DNA from 4 places in the Parageobacillus caldoxylosilyticus genome. Region 4 is predicted to be linked to each of the others. Evidence: predicted binding sites of a transcription regulator. Region 4 holds the regulator's gene; each other region holds the start of a gene.
What was found. Region 4 encodes Rex, which represses fermentation and respiration genes when NADH is low (regulators of the CRP and FNR family bind a similar motif). Its sites were predicted from a motif close to TTGTGAAATATTTCACAA; they were not measured.
Positions count from the first base shown of each region.

Region 1: a site for Rex is predicted at 1,215-1,232, ahead of BV455_RS06215 (L-lactate dehydrogenase). Genes of this name have one in related genera too.
Region 2: a site for Rex is predicted at 2,110-2,127, ahead of ric (iron-sulfur cluster repair di-iron protein). Genes of this name have one in related genera too.
Region 3: a site for Rex is predicted at 1,403-1,420, ahead of BV455_RS18145 (hemerythrin domain-containing protein). Genes of this name have one in related genera too.

Region 1 covers NZ_CP040553.1:1,203,752-1,207,889, forward strand. Annotated here, with positions in the region: gene BV455_RS06210 (L-lactate permease) at 1-188, opposite strand, end outside; gene BV455_RS06215 (L-lactate dehydrogenase) at 222-1,184, opposite strand; gene BV455_RS06220 (ABC transporter permease) at 1,436-2,221, opposite strand; gene BV455_RS06225 (ABC transporter permease) at 2,225-3,016, opposite strand; gene BV455_RS06230 (ABC transporter ATP-binding protein) at 3,009-4,013, opposite strand.
Region 2 covers NZ_CP040553.1:969,419-973,556, reverse strand. Annotated here, with positions in the region: gene modB (molybdate ABC transporter permease subunit) at 1-233, shown strand, start outside; gene moaA (GTP 3',8-cyclase MoaA) at 248-1,273, shown strand; gene ric (iron-sulfur cluster repair di-iron protein) at 1,324-2,046, opposite strand; gene BV455_RS04975 (molybdopterin molybdotransferase MoeA) at 2,464-3,723, shown strand; gene mobB (molybdopterin-guanine dinucleotide biosynthesis protein B) at 3,720-4,138, shown strand, end outside.
Region 3 covers NZ_CP040553.1:3,562,678-3,566,815, reverse strand. Annotated here, with positions in the region: gene narI (respiratory nitrate reductase subunit gamma) at 1-679, shown strand, start outside; gene BV455_RS18145 (hemerythrin domain-containing protein) at 812-1,345, opposite strand; gene BV455_RS18140 (thiamine pyrophosphate-dependent enzyme) at 1,477-3,771, opposite strand; gene BV455_RS18135 (2-oxoacid:acceptor oxidoreductase family protein) at 3,759-4,138, opposite strand, start outside.
Region 4 covers NZ_CP040553.1:1,454,934-1,459,071, forward strand. Annotated here, with positions in the region: gene BV455_RS07335 (CPBP family intramembrane glutamic endopeptidase) at 1-402, shown strand, start outside; gene BV455_RS07340 (YdiK family protein) at 406-600, shown strand; gene tatC (twin-arginine translocase subunit TatC) at 603-1,349, opposite strand; gene BV455_RS07350 (twin-arginine translocase TatA/TatE family subunit) at 1,370-1,522, opposite strand; gene BV455_RS07355 (redox-sensing transcriptional repressor Rex) at 1,539-2,177, opposite strand; gene moaC (cyclic pyranopterin monophosphate synthase MoaC) at 2,167-2,688, opposite strand; gene BV455_RS07365 (ABC-F family ATP-binding cassette domain-containing protein) at 2,808-4,138, shown strand, end outside.

The DNA.
Region 1 (4,138 bases), 250 kb from region 4:
GCCTTTGAAACCGGCATATGAAAAAACCAAACAGCTGTCACTAATCCAAAACAAAGAGTGAGAAAAGCGGCTTTTATTCCCTTCATCTTAAACACCGTTAAACATAATAAAAATAAAACAATTGGAAGCGCCGCAATGAATGCAGAAAGATACGCATTATGAAAAGGATTGTAATGTTGTATCCACATGATGTTCACCTTGTTGTTATTCTAAGTCAGTATTTATTGCTTTACCTCATCAAAATAACGGGAAAGAATGTCTTTTAATACGGTTACGCTATGATGAAATTGCTGTTGTTCTGTTTCATTTAGCTTCAATTCCATTACCTCGCGAATACCGTTTCGGTTGATAATGGCAGGTACGCCGATATAAACATTTTGCTCGTTATATTGGCCGTCCAGATAAGCGGAAACGGTGAGTATCGCATTTTCATTGTGCAAAATAGCGCGTGTAATGCGGACTAGCCCCATCGCAATGCCGTAATACGTCGCGCCTTTTTTCTCAATAATTTGATATGCCGCGTCACGAACATTGATAAAGATATTTTCTAAATCCTCTTTTCGGTAGCTATCGTTTTGCGACAATATTTGCTCAACTGGAATACTTCCAATTTCTGCACGGCTCCAAACAGGCAGCTCTGTATCCCCATGTTCTCCGATAATATACGCATGCACATTGGTTGGAGCTACTTGAAAGTATTCACTCAGCAAAAAGCGGAATCTTGCCGTATCCAGAATCGTTCCCGAGCCGATCACCCGTTCTTTCGGTAAGCCGCTGAATTTCCAAGTAGCATACGTTAAGATATCTACTGGATTCGTTGCAACAAGAAAAATGCCATCAAACCCTGATCTCATCACAGAATCGACAATCGTTTTAAAGATATTCATGTTCTTGTCAACAAGATCGAGTCTTGTTTCCCCTGGTTTTTGGTTAGCACCTGCACAAATCACCACCAAATCGGCATCTCGACAATCTTGATAATCTCCATGCCATATATTCATTGGCTTCGGCGCAAATACTTTTCCGTGATTGAAGTCCATCACGTCGCCCTCCGCCTTCTCTTTATTCACATCAATCAACACTAGTTCATCCGCTATTCCTTGATTCATAAGGGCAAACGCATAGCTGGAACCAACGAATCCTGTTCCTACAAGCGCCACTCGATTCATGCATTGTCTTTTCATCGTTGTCTGTCATCCTTTCCAAAAATCAATTTGTGAAATTATTCACAAATATATTGTGCATTATTTCACAAACTTTATCAAGTATCAACTATAAGAGAAATTTGTCTTTTTTGTTAACAGTTTGCTCACACAACAACATCCAATAAACGAAAAAACGGTCTGTCATTATTAACCTCCGTAATACCCTATAAAAAATAAGAGGGCGGATCCGTTAAAGGAATTTTTACTTCCTTTTGGATTCACCCTCTTTCTCAATTCCCCGCACCCCGATATCGCTTTACTCCTGCGTTCCATAAAACGACCGCAATCCCAAAAAAGATAACACCCATGATTGGAGTAAAAAATGCATAGCCGTACCATTCTTTTTTACCAAGAAAATACGATGCGGGATATACGCCAACAAACGCAAACGGCAAAATCCACGTTAAAATATAGCGGATAACGCGATGATAAATATCAATTGGATAGCGCCCGTAGTTGCTGATATTGTACATCATCGGCATGATCGATGTACGAGCATCAGACCAAAAACTAATAGTTGCCAATGACACAAATACTCCCGCGTAAATAAATGCTCCCCCTAAAACAAACAAAATAAACATCAAAATGTCATACCAATGAAACGAAAGAGATAAACGCGCACTTGCATACGCCATAATGATGATGCCCGTTACTCCGCCAAGCAACGATTCAAGTTCCATCCGCTCGAGAATAATTTGAAACAAGCTGTGCACCGGGCGCGTCAATACGCGATCCATTTCTCCACGCACAATATAGCGCTCATTAAAATCCCACAAATTAAAAAATGCTCCGAACACCGCATATGGCACTAAGAAAAAGCCGTAAATAAATAAAATTTCATCGCGCGTCCAGCCGTGCAATAACGACGTATGCCCAAACACAATGAGAAGAAAAACAAGATTGACCGCTTGTGACATCAAATCAGAAATAAACTCCACCAGCAAATCGGCACGATATTGCAGCTTTGTTTTCATGTATTGTGCCATATATTGAAAAAAGATCGATACGTAAAACACGACTCACCCTCCTTGAATGACAAGCTGTTTTTTCGCCGCTCGCCACAACAGCTGAATCGGGATGAGCAACAGCACACACCATACAAGCTGAAACAAAAGGCCATGGAGGATTGCTTGCCCTTGAAAACTTCCTGTTACAATCATACTCGGAATATAACTAATTCCTTGAAACGGAAAGTATTTCATTGCCTCTTGCGCCCAATCTGGATAAAAGCTGATTGGCAAAATAAGTCCGGAAAACAAGTCGATCACAAATCGCTTTGCCCGCAATAACCCTTCATTGTTAAGGGTAAAAAATGCTATGATGCCGGCAAGCAAATTTAATTCTGAATTAATAATAAAACTAAGGGCAATCGACAAAGTGAAAAACATCCATGTATGAACATCGGTTGGAAAACGAAGCGGCAAAAATAAAGCGACAAGAAAAATTCCCGGAAGAGAAAGAAACAACAAACGAAAGATTCCTTCCCCTAATCCTTGCATCGTTTTCATTCCGAGATAACTGTAAGGACGAATCAGCTCTGTCGCCACTCTTCCTTCTTTAATCTCCATGGCGATTTCACGGTCGATATTATTGAAATAAAACGCCCGCGCCATCCATGAGATGGCGACATACGTGGTCATTTGCGCCATCGACATTCCTTGCATCGTCGATTTGCTGCCGTAAATCGCTGACCAGAGAAAATAGTACGCGGCGATATTAATGGCGTAAATAAGAATGCCCGTATAATAATTGGTCCGGTAAGCAAGCATCATTAAAAAGCGGATGCGGATCATCTCAATATATTTATCCATGCACAACACCTTCTTCATAGATGTTGCGGATAATTTCTTCTGTAGAAATTTCATTAATGTTCATATCTTGAATCGAATAGCGGGCGACAACGCGGCCGATCACTTCCGGCAATAACGCGGAAGGCACTTGTGCTGTCCAGACATTGTCTTGCTCCCCTTTTTTCCATATCACTTGCAGACCATTCGTTAGTTCTCGTAACGCATGAAACGTGATTTCGCCCGCAAACGTAAACTGGATTTGCTTTCCTTCTCCCCATTTTTCTTTGAGACGCTTAAGCGAACCATCGTAAATGATTTTGCCTTCATCAAGCATAATGACACGCTCGCATAACGCTTCGATATCGGAAATATCATGTGTCGTCAATAAAATCGTCGTGTTGTATTTTTCATTAATTTCTTTTAAAAACTGACGGATTTTCAGTTTTACAAGCACATCGAGGCCAATGGTCGGCTCATCCAAAAACAACAACGGCGGATTATGAATGAGCGCCGCTGCCAGTTCACAGCGCATCCGCTGCCCGAGCGACAGCTTGCGCACCGGCTTGTCCAAGAGCGGGCCGATATCTAGCGCCTCAATAATATGTTCCATATGTTGCCGATAATCTTCATCGGAAACGCGATACACTTTTTTCAAGAGCCGAAACGATTCTTGCACCGCAATGTCCCACCACAATTGGGAACGCTGTCCGAATACCACACCGATCGTCCGCACGAACTTTTCCCGCTCTTTATGCGGATTCATGCCGTTGACGATCACTTTTCCCGCCGTCGGCGTCAAAATTCCCGTCAGCATTTTAATGGTCGTCGATTTTCCTGCGCCGTTTTCGCCGATATAGCCAACGATTTCCCCTTGCTTTACGGTAAACGAAATATCATTCACCGCACGAATGATTTTATAGTTTCGCGTAAATAAATCGCGAAACGCGCCGATTAAGCCGGAGCGGCTCGAATACGATTTAAACTCTTTTCGTAAGTTTTCCACTTCGATGGCGTTCATAGTTCTCCTCCCTGTATATAGACACAGAAAAAGGTATGAAATTCCTTTTTTCGTAAAGCGGAATGATTTTCGCTACGTATTGCATTATACATAAACACGCCGATATTTCATCTTTTTTGTTTTGT
Region 2 (4,138 bases), 490 kb from region 4:
CGAAAAAGGCGCTTATTTCCGGGGCGATTTTGGCATTTGCCCGCAGCCTTGGCGAATTTGGCGCTACTCTCATGTTTGCGGGAAATATTCCCGGCAAAACGCAAACGATGCCAACCGCTATTTATGTGGCGATTGAGTCCGGAGAAACGAATTTAGCGTGGGCATGGGTAGCCATCACGATGCTTTTGTCGTTTTTCCTGTTGCTGTGTGCGACAACGTTTAAATCTCATTGAAAGGGGGAAGCGGGATGGAAAGAAAAGAATCGGCGGCCGTTGTCGACCGCTGGAACCGACCGCTTCGCGATTTGCGCATTTCGGTAACGGATCAATGCAATTTTCGATGCGTATATTGCATGCCAGCAGAAATATTCGGTCCGAATTTCCGTTTTTTGCGTGAAGACGAATTATTAACGATCGGGGAAATGGTGCTGCTTGCTGAAAGTTTTGCCGAGCTTGGCGTCGAGAAAATTCGCATTACCGGGGGAGAGCCGCTGCTAAGACGGGATTTGGATATCTTGATTGAACGATTGACACACATTCCCGGCATCCGCGATATTGGCCTTACAACGAATGGGATTCATTTAGTGAAATGGGCAAAACGTTTGAAAGAAGCGGGGCTGAAGCGCGTTAATGTTAGTTTAGATGCGCTGGATGATGATATATTTAAAAAAATGAACGGCGTTGGCGTCGGGGTCAAGCCGGTGTTAAAAGGAATTGAAGCGGCGCAGGAAGCCGGGCTTGGCGTCAAAGTAAACATGGTTGTGAAAAAAGGCATGAACGACTCGCAAATTATCCCGATGGCTTCTTATTTTAAGGAACGGGGTATTACGCTTCGCTTTATCGAATTTATGGATGTTGGCACGACCAACGGCTGGGATTTTTCTCATGTCGTCACAAAAAAAGAAATGTATGAACTTTTGCAACAAATGCATCCGCTCGAGCCGGTGGAAAAAGCCTACTTCGGCGAGGTGGCAAGCCGCTACCGCTATGTTGGCACCAACGTGGAAGTCGGGTTTATCGCCTCGGTGACAGAATCATTTTGCCACAGCTGCACTCGGGCGCGCATTTCCGCCGATGGCACGCTGTATACGTGTTTGTTTGCGACAAGCGGCGTTTCACTGAAAGAAAAACTGCGTTCTGGAACGGATAAAGAGGAGATCAAGAAAGTGATCGCATCCACATGGAACATGCGGACAGACCGCTATTCGGACGAACGGACGGAGCAAACGGCGAAAATGCGGAAGAAAATTGAAATGTCTTATATTGGCGGATAAACAAACTGGACCGTTTCCTTCTTGTGGAACGGTCCAGTGCTTTTGGTTTATCAAGACATTTCTGCCGATGGCTCTGCTTCTGCGAGAACGCGCGGGAATAACACGTTATTTTCCAAATGGATATGTTCCAATAAATCTTCTTCTAGCGCTTCTAGTCGATTGTAGACAAGGCGGTACGTACCGCATGCATCTTCCGGTGGGATAAAGTCATTCGTAATTTCACGAATCGTTTTGATGATGTCGCCAGCAACGTCATGTTCATTGACAAGTTCGCGAACCACTTGTTTCATCGTTTCTCTGTTTTCTGGAGTCGGAGTTTCTTCAAATTGCAAAATAAGCGGGAAAGCGTAAGTTTCTTCTTTCACCGTATGCTGTTCCAGTTCGGTTTTCAGCTCGTTAAACAGCTTATGAACTTGCACAAGATGCGGATGATGCATTCCGTGGACGCGCAGCACTTTGGTGACGTAAGGGCTGAGCTGAGGCAGTTCTTCCGCCAAGTAACGATGATGTTTTCCAATGATATGATCGATCAGCTCGCGATAAGAAGCTTCCTTCCAGTTTCGATTGGCTTTTTCGAGCGATTGAGCATAAAGCGTGTTCAGCTCTTCCAAAATCGCTTTTTCGTCCAAACCGCGCTCTTTTATTGCCTCCTGCAATGGGCGCTGCCCGCCGCAGCAAAAATCAATTTTGTATGATTTGAAAAGATCGCTTGCTTTTGGAAATTGTGCTACGATATCACCGATGAGCGATTGTTCTGTAAACCATTTTTCCATGGCTGATACCTCCATCTTAATCAATCGTTACAACTTAAGCATATTTCTTTTCTTTTTTGCATGTCGTGATGTACATCACATAAATGAAGAAATTTTGAACAAGTTGCGTTAGGAAAGAAATGAAACGAATAAATGTGAGGAACATCACGACTAGCTTTGTTTCGTTTCCGTACAATGAAAATAGGAAAGAAGGGATGGCGGATGTTTCGGCTGTTGAAGGCTGAACAGTTGGAAAGCGAAAATCGACATAATATCAATGCATTAAGTAAATCTTCATGCGAAACTTCCGATCATCAACAGTGCGGATGAACCAATAAAAACTTGCTTTCTTTGGCAGTTTGCTTGCTCTTCTAAATGCAAAAAAGTAAAATAATGGATATCGTGGGCAGCCATTAAATGAGAAAGGGAGAGAAAAGCATGTTGGAAAAGCGAACTTCGATTCCGGTAACGGAAGCGATCGAAAGGGTCATGAAATATGCGGGGGAAGGGGAAGCGGAAACGGTTCGGCTTGAGGAAGCATACGGTCGGTATTTGGCTGAAGAATTGCGCGCCGATCATGACGTTCCGCCGTTTGACCGCTCCCCATATGACGGTTTTGCCATCCGCGCTGTGGACTCCGCGCAGGCGAAGCTGGACAACCCGGTCGAATTTGAAGTGATTGAAACGATTGGAGCGGGACAGGTGGCGACAAAAGCGGTGGAACCGTTTCAGGCGGTGCGCATCATGACAGGAGCGCAAATTCCCGCTGGATGCGACGCAGTTGTCATGTTGGAGCTAGCCAAACAATATGAGCGGGATGGCAAAACGTATATGTCGATCAAACGGCCGTTTCGTCCGGGAGATAATATTTCGTTTCAAGGGGAGGATGCGAAAAAGGGCGATGCTCTTGTTCCAAAAGGCACGCGGATCAACCCCGGCGTACAGGCGCTATTAGCGACATTTGGATATGCCAAGGTAAAAGTGGCGCGCAAGCCGCGCATCGGTATTTTTGCGACAGGCAGCGAGCTTTTGGATGTATCCGACCCGCTCGTACCGGGAAAAATCCGCAACAGCAACGCCTATATGATTCAAGCGCAAGTGGTCCGCAGCGGCGCGGAGCCGATTTATTTCGGCAAATTAATGGACGATCTGGATACTTGTTTTGCCGCGATCCAATCCGCGCTCGATCAAGTGGATATGTTGATTACAACAGGAGGCGTCTCTGTCGGGGATTATGATTATTTGCCGATCATTTATAAACGTCTCGGCGCTGAAGTGCTGTTCAATAAAGTGGCGATGCGCCCGGGCAGCGTGACGACGGTTGCGCATCTTGACGGCAAGCTATTGTTTGGGCTATCGGGCAACCCATCTGCCTGCTATGTCGGCTATGAACTGTTTGTGCGCCCTGTTGTGCGGACGCGTCTATTTTCCACGAAACCGTATTTGAAAAAAGCAACGGCTATGTTGATGGCCGACTTTCCAAAGCCAAATCCGTTTACCCGCTTTGTCAGAAGTTACGTAGCGCTCGAAGACGGACGGTTAACGGTGGCGCCGGTTGGCATGGATAAATCGAATATTGTCACATCATTGGCGAGAGCGAACGCCCTGATGGTGCTTCCAGGAGGAACGCGCGGGTTTGCCAAAGGCGATACCGTTGAGGTGTGGCTGCTAGAAGATGAAGAGGGAAGCGACGTATGAACGTCTGGCAGGTAGTCGGCTATAAAAACAGCGGCAAAACGACGCTGATTGAAAAATGGGTAAAAATCGCGTCTTCTGAAGGGTACCGTGTTGGAACGATCAAACATCATGGGCATGGCGGCGAGCCGGAAAGACGATATGCGGATACCGACTCAGAGCGCCACGAACGGGCGGGGGCGGTTTGTGTGTCGGTGGAAGGAGACGGATTGCTTCAGCTTTACGCCCGGCAGTCATCATGGTCGCTCGCGCAAATTTTATCGTTCTATCAGCTGTTGCCGCTTGATTTGGTCCTTGTTGAGGGCTACAAAAGCGAACGATATCCAAAAGTAGTAATGGTACGAAACGAAAAGGACTGGGATTCGCTTTCCCGGTTGGCGAACATTATTGCCGTCATTACGTGGCAACCTTTTTCGCA
Region 3 (4,138 bases), 1.8 Mb from region 4:
TTTCCCTTATATTGTGTTAACGATTTTTATTGGCGGCCATATTTGGCGTTATCAATACGACCAATTCGGCTGGACATCGAAATCGAGCGAAGTATTGGAAAAGAAGCAATTGCGGCTTGGCAGCCTGATGTTCCATTGGGGAATTTTGTTTGTATTCGTCGGCCACGTCATGGGCATTTTGATTCCGGAATCGGTGTACGCAACGCTCGGCATAACAGAAGAAACATACCATCTCATCGCCCTTGCCGGCGGTATTCCGGCAGGATTGGCCGCTCTTATTGGGCTTCTCATTCTGATCCGCCGGCGCGCGACCGTCAAACGGGTGCGGGTTACAAGCAGCCGCGGTGACTGGATCGCCCTCTTGTTCCTGGCGATAGTCATCGCATCGGGGCTGTCGTCGACGCTGCTGAACGTCGACTCGCGTGGTTTCGATTATCGAACAACGATCGGCCCTTGGTTCCGGAGCGTCCTTCTATTCCATCCCGATCCATCTTACATGGAAACCGTGCCAGTTTGGTTTAAAATTCATATTTTGGCTGCTCTCAGCATTTTCGCTGTCTGGCCATTTACGCGGCTCGTGCATGTGTTTAGCCTTCCGCTCCGCTACTTACGCCGAAGCTATGTCGTTTACCGCAAACGCATGCCAAAACAGGCAGAACAGCCATATAATATTCATTGATCGAAACGTATCCGAATCCCCCTTTCACATATAATAATCTCTCCCACCTCTTTCTTTCAGGGGTGGGAGATTTCTTTGTGCGTATGTAAAAAATGGGATGCACCTGTTGAGAAGGAGACATCCCGTTTTTTCTTATATTTGGCTTATTTTTTCCGACAATTCTTCTTTTTCTTCGTCGGACAGCAGGCGTTCGGCCATCGGAAACAGCACGTTTTCTTCTTTCATAAAGTGTTCCGCTAAAATATGATAAGCGTCGATCACCTCATTGGCGAGCGCCACCGCACTTTCGCAATCGACCGTTTCCGGAAGCTCCGCGGTTTTTGTTAAAAAGGAAGCGAGCCGCTGATTCGCCTGATCATGTTCATACTCCATGACGGCAATCGGGCCGGATGTTCTTCCAATATACTGCGCCAGCATCGGAAACAGCACGCCTTCTTCCCGCTGGGAGTGCGGATCGAGTTCATTCACAAATGCCTGTACATTTTCCCGCAACGCAAGCAACCGTTCCTTCCAGTTTTGCCCTTCTTTGTCACCGACGATTGCTTGTGCCTGTTCAAACAGGCGCTGCTTTTGTTCACGCAACGGCCCATGTTCCTTTTTTAAACGCTCTAGACCTGCGCATAGCTTCACTTCTCCTTGTCCGTTCATATGGCAAAATGAATGCATCATCCATCCCTCCTATTGTTTCTTTGTCCTGATTGTACCTTGTTTTTCGACAATACGTTGTGAGCGATATCACACCCAAAGATAAAGAACAATCACGCAAGAAAAACCTCCTGCGTGATTGTTCCGCATTTTTATAAATAAGGATGTTCATGCTTTGCTTTCAGCATGCGCCATCTGCGCTCTACCTCTTGCTCTAATTCTAGTAAAAGATCGCGGTTTTCTTCTTTTAGTAAATGCTTCGTTTTTCCCATGTATTTCAACCATTCGCTTAACGGAATGCGGCGATTTTTCTCTTCCGGATCGTACGTAATGGTCGTTTTTCCGCGTTCTACTTCATATAGCGGGAAGAAACAAGACTCTACCGCTGCTTTCAAAATTTGTTCGCCGTATCGTTCTTCTGATTTCCAGTTCAGCGGACATGTAATCAGCAGCTTGCCGTATACCGTTCCTTCATGCCGGGCATACCATTGCGCTTTCGCCGCTTTTTTCACTAAATCTTGCGGAAACGCTTCTGTTCCCGTAAATACGTAAGGGATGTTCGTTGCCGCCATAATTTGCGGCGTATCTTTATGATGGAACGCCTTTCCGCGCTGCGTTTTTCCGACTCCCGTCGTGCTTGTCATATGCCCCATCGGAGTGGAATAGGACATTTGCGAGCCGGTGTTCATATATCCTTCATTGTCATACTCGATAATAATTAATTTATGGTTGCGCAGGGCGGTTCCGATGGCGGAACCCATTCCGATGTCCATGCCGCCGTCGCCTGTAACCATCACAAATGTCACATCGTCAGAAACATGAAGTTCCCCGCGGCGTTTCATTTCGAAAAATGCTTCTACCATTCCAGACAACGTCGCTGCTCCATTTTGGAATAAATTATGGACCATCGTCTGTTTATGCGAGCTATACGGGTAAGCAGCCGATACAACATAAGCGCATCCTGTTTGGAACAAGACGGCAATATCGCCTTCAATTCCTTTAAAAAACAGCTCTAACCCCGGGAAAATTCCGCACCCTGGGCAGGCTCCATGACCTGGAGCAAGCCGCTTCGGCTTCGCAGTGAGCGCCCTTAGCGGCGGAATTTTCACTTTTAGCCGCTTCGTCTTTCCATCTGGAGTGACTTGAATTAATCCCGTTTTAAACGCATCGCCATGCATTGGCTCCATTACCGGAGTCTGCCGCTTTTCCGGACGTCCCGGCACATGTCCAAAATAATCAAACGGTTTTTTTGCATATCCTTTTTCCATTGCCTCTATGGCCATTTGGAAAAACGCTTCTGCGTCCTCTGCATAAAAGTCCTTGCCGCCGACGCCAAACACGCGGCTTAATACAATGGTTTTATTCTCTTTATCCTCTTGTAACGCTGATTTCACTTCATGTGTCATATTCGGCCCATGCGCTCCGTATGAATCCGCCCGTTCCCCAATCAGCAATGCTTTCACTTGTTTTAATGCGCTGCGGATTTCCTCCGCCGGGAATGGACGAATCATATTTGGACTGATCACTCCGGCTTTAATTCCTTTTGCCCGCAGTTTGTCGACCACATCTTTTGCTGTTTCCGCCGCTGAGTTCAGTAAAAATAATGCTACTTCCGCATCTTCCATTCTATATAAATCGAGCACCGGATATTCGCGGCCGGATAGCGCCGCGTATTCACGAGCTACTTGTTTAAACACCTCTTGGGCGCGGTATAATGCTTCGGATTGCTGATAATTATTATTGATTAAATCGTCTCCGTTCATATGGGCGCCGATCGTAATCGGCTTTTTCGGATCAGCAGCGTTCGGAAAATTGGTCGGTCGCTCGCCAATAAAGGATTGTACAACGCTTCGATCTTTAAAATGGCGCACTTTGCGTTTTTGATGCGATGTGAAGAAGCCATCATACGCGACAATGACAGGCAAACGCACATCCGCATGTTCGGCGATTTTCAGCGCCATAATATTCATATCGTACACTGCTTGCGGAGTACGGGCGAGCAAAATCACCCATCCGGTATTTAAAGCAAAATAAAGATCAGAATGATCACCATGAATGTCCAGTGGGCCGCTGATCGAGCGGGTAACTAAATTGAGCACCATCGGAAAACGCGTTCCGGACTGTACCGGCAGCTGTTCGAGCATATACATCAATCCATTTGCACTTGTAGCATTTAGCACGCGTGCCCCCATAATGGACGCGCCGTAGCAAATACCGGCGGAACCGTGCTCTCCATCGGCTGGAATGAGTTGAATGCTATGTTCCCCCCGCAATTTCATTTGATCTAACAACTGGGCAATTTCCGTCGACGGAGTAATGGGAAAATAGCCCATAATATGATAGTTAATTTGCGCAGCTGCCAGCGCCGCCATTTCGTTTCCTGAGGCAAATGCCGTCTCTTGTTCTGCCTTTGATGCCATTCCCGTTTTTTCTTCTAACATCGCCATTCGTTCATCCCCCCTGCCGTGAACGGGAATTTATGTTTTACCGAGTTTTGCTCGGCAAAGCCGAGCACTTCCCGCTCCGCAATGAGCGCATCCGTCGGACATGCTTCCACACATTTTAAACAGCCTTTGCAATATTGATAGTCGATCCCTGTTAAAAACATCTGTTTTCTTCCTTTTTTATCTACACCTTCCTCCCAGACAAAGCAAAAATCTGGACAAACATTATCACAGGCAACGCAATGAATGCATTTTTCTGCTTCCCATCTCGGCAAAAATCCTTGGCGTGATCCGCTTAAATTTTTGAAAACACTATTCCCATTGGCAACAATAACCCCGCCTATTTCTTGCGTTTCATATCCTAAAAGCG
Region 4 (4,138 bases):
GAACCAGGCTCGGAAAACACAAAACGAATTGTTGAAATCATTCAAGTCACCCCTTTATTAATGGTCGTGACTTCCATTATCGGTCCGATTTTAGAAGAAATAATTTTTCGTAAAATTATTTTTGGAACGCTATATCAAAAATACAACTTCTTCATTTCCGCGCTAGTTAGTTCGCTTTTATTCGCCATCGTCCATATGGAACTCGAACACCTGCTCTTGTACGCAGCAATGGGATTTACGTTTGCCTTTCTTTATGCGAAAACGGGACGCATTTTCGTTCCGATTTTCGCCCATGTTACCATGAATACGTTCGTGGTCGTCATACAAACATTGTTTGCCGATGAAATTGAAAAAATAATGCGGCAGACAGAGCAGATACAACTCATTATTGGGGGCTTTTAAACAATGAAAGGGACGCCATTACAATTTGGTTTTTTCTATTTTCTGATGGGAGTGCTATTTACTTACTTGTCCATTCAAAGTGCAAAAGATACGATTTGGAACTTTTTCACGATCTTCCTTGCCATCCTGGCTACGCTTGATTTTGGAGCAGCAATACGTCTATTCGCACTCCACTTTCGCAATAAACCTCCCGTTTGATTTCACGGGAGGTTTTCTTGTTCCTGTTGCGCCAATAGCACTTTGCGGTAAGCCATCTTGGAAATCCAAATGCTTGCCTCATATAAAATCGAAAGCGGAATCATCACGATGACTTGCGATAATACATCCGGCGGCGTAATGACCGCAGCTACAATCAGCAAGGCCAAATAAGCGTATTTTCGTATTTTGATCAATAACATCGGTGTAATCAAACCAAGTCTTGTGAAAAACATCACTACTACCGGCAGCTGAAAGACAATGCCAAACGGCAAGATGAGCTGAAGCAAAAATTCAAAATATTCATTAATACCGATGACTTGATGAATACCCAGGCGTTCCGCCAAATTTTGCATAAAGCGAACGACAAACGGAAATAAAACAAAATACGCAAAACTAACGCCAGCGAAAAAGAGAACAATCGAAATGGGGATATAACTTAAAGTGACCTTTCGCTCTTTTTCATACAATCCCGGACTGACAAACGCCCAAAGTTGATAAAGCAAAACCGGAGCAGTAAGAACAAAGGCAATGACAAAAGCAAACTGAAAATAAATTTTGATCGGATCTGTCAAACGAAACGCATTCATCGTCAATTCTTTTGCTTCATCCGTCCGCTGCAAATATAAAATGACCGGTTCTACAAAAAAGAAGCTTCCTATCAAAGCAATGCCAAAAAAAACAAGAACAATGATAAGCCGTTTTCGCAACTCTCCTAGGTGCTCATACACCGACATTTCTTTATCGTTCATATGTCAACCATCCTAACTCATCATTGGTCGGCTTTTTTTTCATCCTCATCGGCTAATCCTTTCGTCGCATCCTTAAATTCGCGGAGCGATTGACCGAGCGACTTGCCCAATTCCGGAAGTTTTTTTGTTCCAAACAATAATAAAATGACAAGCACGATTAATAAATATTTCACGTTTCATTCTCTCCTTTTATTCAAGCGGGTAGTTTTTCAAAAAATAAACGAGCGACTGCAATTCGACCGCTAAGTCAATATGATGGACGCGAATATGCTTGGGTACGTTTAAGCGCGCTGGTGTAAAATTTAAAATTCCTTTAATTCCTCTTTGGACAAGACGGTCGGTAATCCACTGAGCGACATGGGCCGGCACCGTTAAAATCGCTACTGGAATCCCCTCGTGAAGACGGTCTTCCAATTCATCCAAATGATAGACAGGCACCCCGCCGACTTCTGTACCGACTTTCCTTTCATCTACGTCAAATGCCATCACAATTTTCGTATTATTGTTTTTCGAAAAATTATAATTTAAAAATGCGGTGCCTAAGTTCCCGACTCCAAATAGTGCAACTTCCGTTACCTCATCTTGATCGAGCGTTTTCCGGAAAAATGACAGCAAATAGTTGACATTATATCCGTATCCCTTTTTGCCAAGCGCTCCAAAATAGGAAAAATCGCGGCGGATCGTCGCAGGATCGACTTTGACCGCCTCGCTCAGTTCGGCAGAAGAAACGCGTTGTTTTCCAGAAGCGTGTAAATTTTTTAAAAAACGATAATATAACGGCAAACGTTTGGCCGTTGCTTGCGGAATTTTTGGCTGTTCATTGCTCATTGATGAATCCCCCAGCACTTCTTTTTTCGCGTTGATAATGTCCTGACTTTCCACCTGTTTTCTCTACCAAATAGGTTGGGCCAATAACCATTCCTTTATCTAACGCCTTACACATATCATATACTGTCAGCGCACATACAGAGGCAGCCGTTAGCGCTTCCATCTCCACCCCCGTGCTTCCCTTCGTTTTCACCGTTACGGTAATCAACAATTGATACAACGCTTTTTCTTCTTCGACATGCCAGGCAAACTGAATGTCGACACCTTTTAGCATAAGCGGATGGCACATTGGAATGAGATCGGCTGTTTTTTTCGCTGCCATAATACCTGCCACTTGCGCAACGGCAAGCACATCCCCTTTTTCGATCGCGTGGTTTGTCATTTTTTCATAAATTTCCTTATTTACTGTCACACTTGTTTGCGCGACCGCTATGCGAACCGTATCCTCTTTGTCCGTAATATCGACCATTTTTGCCCGGCCTTGTTCGTTGAAATGGGTAAATGATGACAACATAATCTCCTCCACTTATAAACTATACACTATTTTTCGTCATCTGTCTTTTATCGTTTTATTGCGATAAGAAAGTCACTTACGCTACACTATTATTGTCAAACGCGAGGTGAAAAACAATGATCATTTTACAAGTTAACCAACTGACAAAATATTTTGGCGCTGACCTTATTTTATCGAATATAAAATTAGAAATACAATCAAAAGACCGTATCGCTCTCGTTGGGAGAAACGGAGCCGGGAAATCGACCCTATTAAAGATCATTGCCGGTGAAATGTCTTACGATAGCGGGGAGATTATTAAACCAAAAGAAGTAACAATCGGCTATCTTGCCCAGGACAGCGGGCTTCACTCTTCGTTGTCGATTTGGGAAGAAATGATGACGGTATTCGCCCCGTTAAAGGCGATGGAGAAGCAATTGCGAGCGATGGAAATGCAAATGGGCGATCCCGATTTGCTTGCAGACGTTTCCCGTTATGAAAAACTATTAAAAGACTATGACGCGTTGCAAGAGCGCTATAAAGAACAAGGTGGTTACCAATACGAAGCTGATATTCGCTCCATTTTACACGGTTTGCAGTTTTCTAAGTACGATTATATGACGACTCCTGTCCAATCGCTAAGCGGCGGACAACGAACGCGGCTGGCGCTCGGAAAATTGCTGTTAATGAAGCCCGATTTGCTTATTTTGGACGAGCCGACCAACCATTTAGACCTCGAAACATTAACATGGTTGGAGCAATATTTACAAACGTATCCTGGCGCTATTTTAATTGTATCGCATGACCGCTATTTTCTCGATAAAGTAGTCACCCAAGTATACGAACTGTCACGTGCAACATTAAAGCGGTATAGCGGCAATTACAGCCGTTACCTAGAGCAACGGGCGGAGGAATACGAACGGGAACGAAAACTATATGAAAAACAGCAAGAAGAAATTGCAAAGCTGCAAGATTTTATTCAGCGCAATATTGCCCGCGCTTCGACAACCAAGCGCGCGCAAAGCAGAAGAAAACGGCTCGAAAAAATGGAAAGAATGGAGAAGCCGATCGGGGACGAAAAAGCTGCCTCGTTTTCCTTCGAAATCGAGCGGCAAAGCGGCAATGACGTGTTAATCGCTGAAGATGTCGCAGTAGGATACGATGCGGATCAGCCAATTTTTCGCAATGTCCGCTTTCGCATCACGCGCGGGGAAAGCGTCGCTTTGATTGGACCGAACGGAATCGGCAAATCCACGTTGCTAAAAGCGATTGTCAATAAACTCCCGCTACAAGCAGGGCATTTCCGCTACGGCTCGAACGTACAAATCGGCTACTATGACCAAAACCAGGCCGACTTGTCCTCAAATAAGCGCGTGCTCGATGAACTTTGGGATGAATTCCCTGACAAAACGGAAAAAGAAATCCGCACCGTGCTCGGAAACTTCTTATTCTCTGGGGATGATGTGCT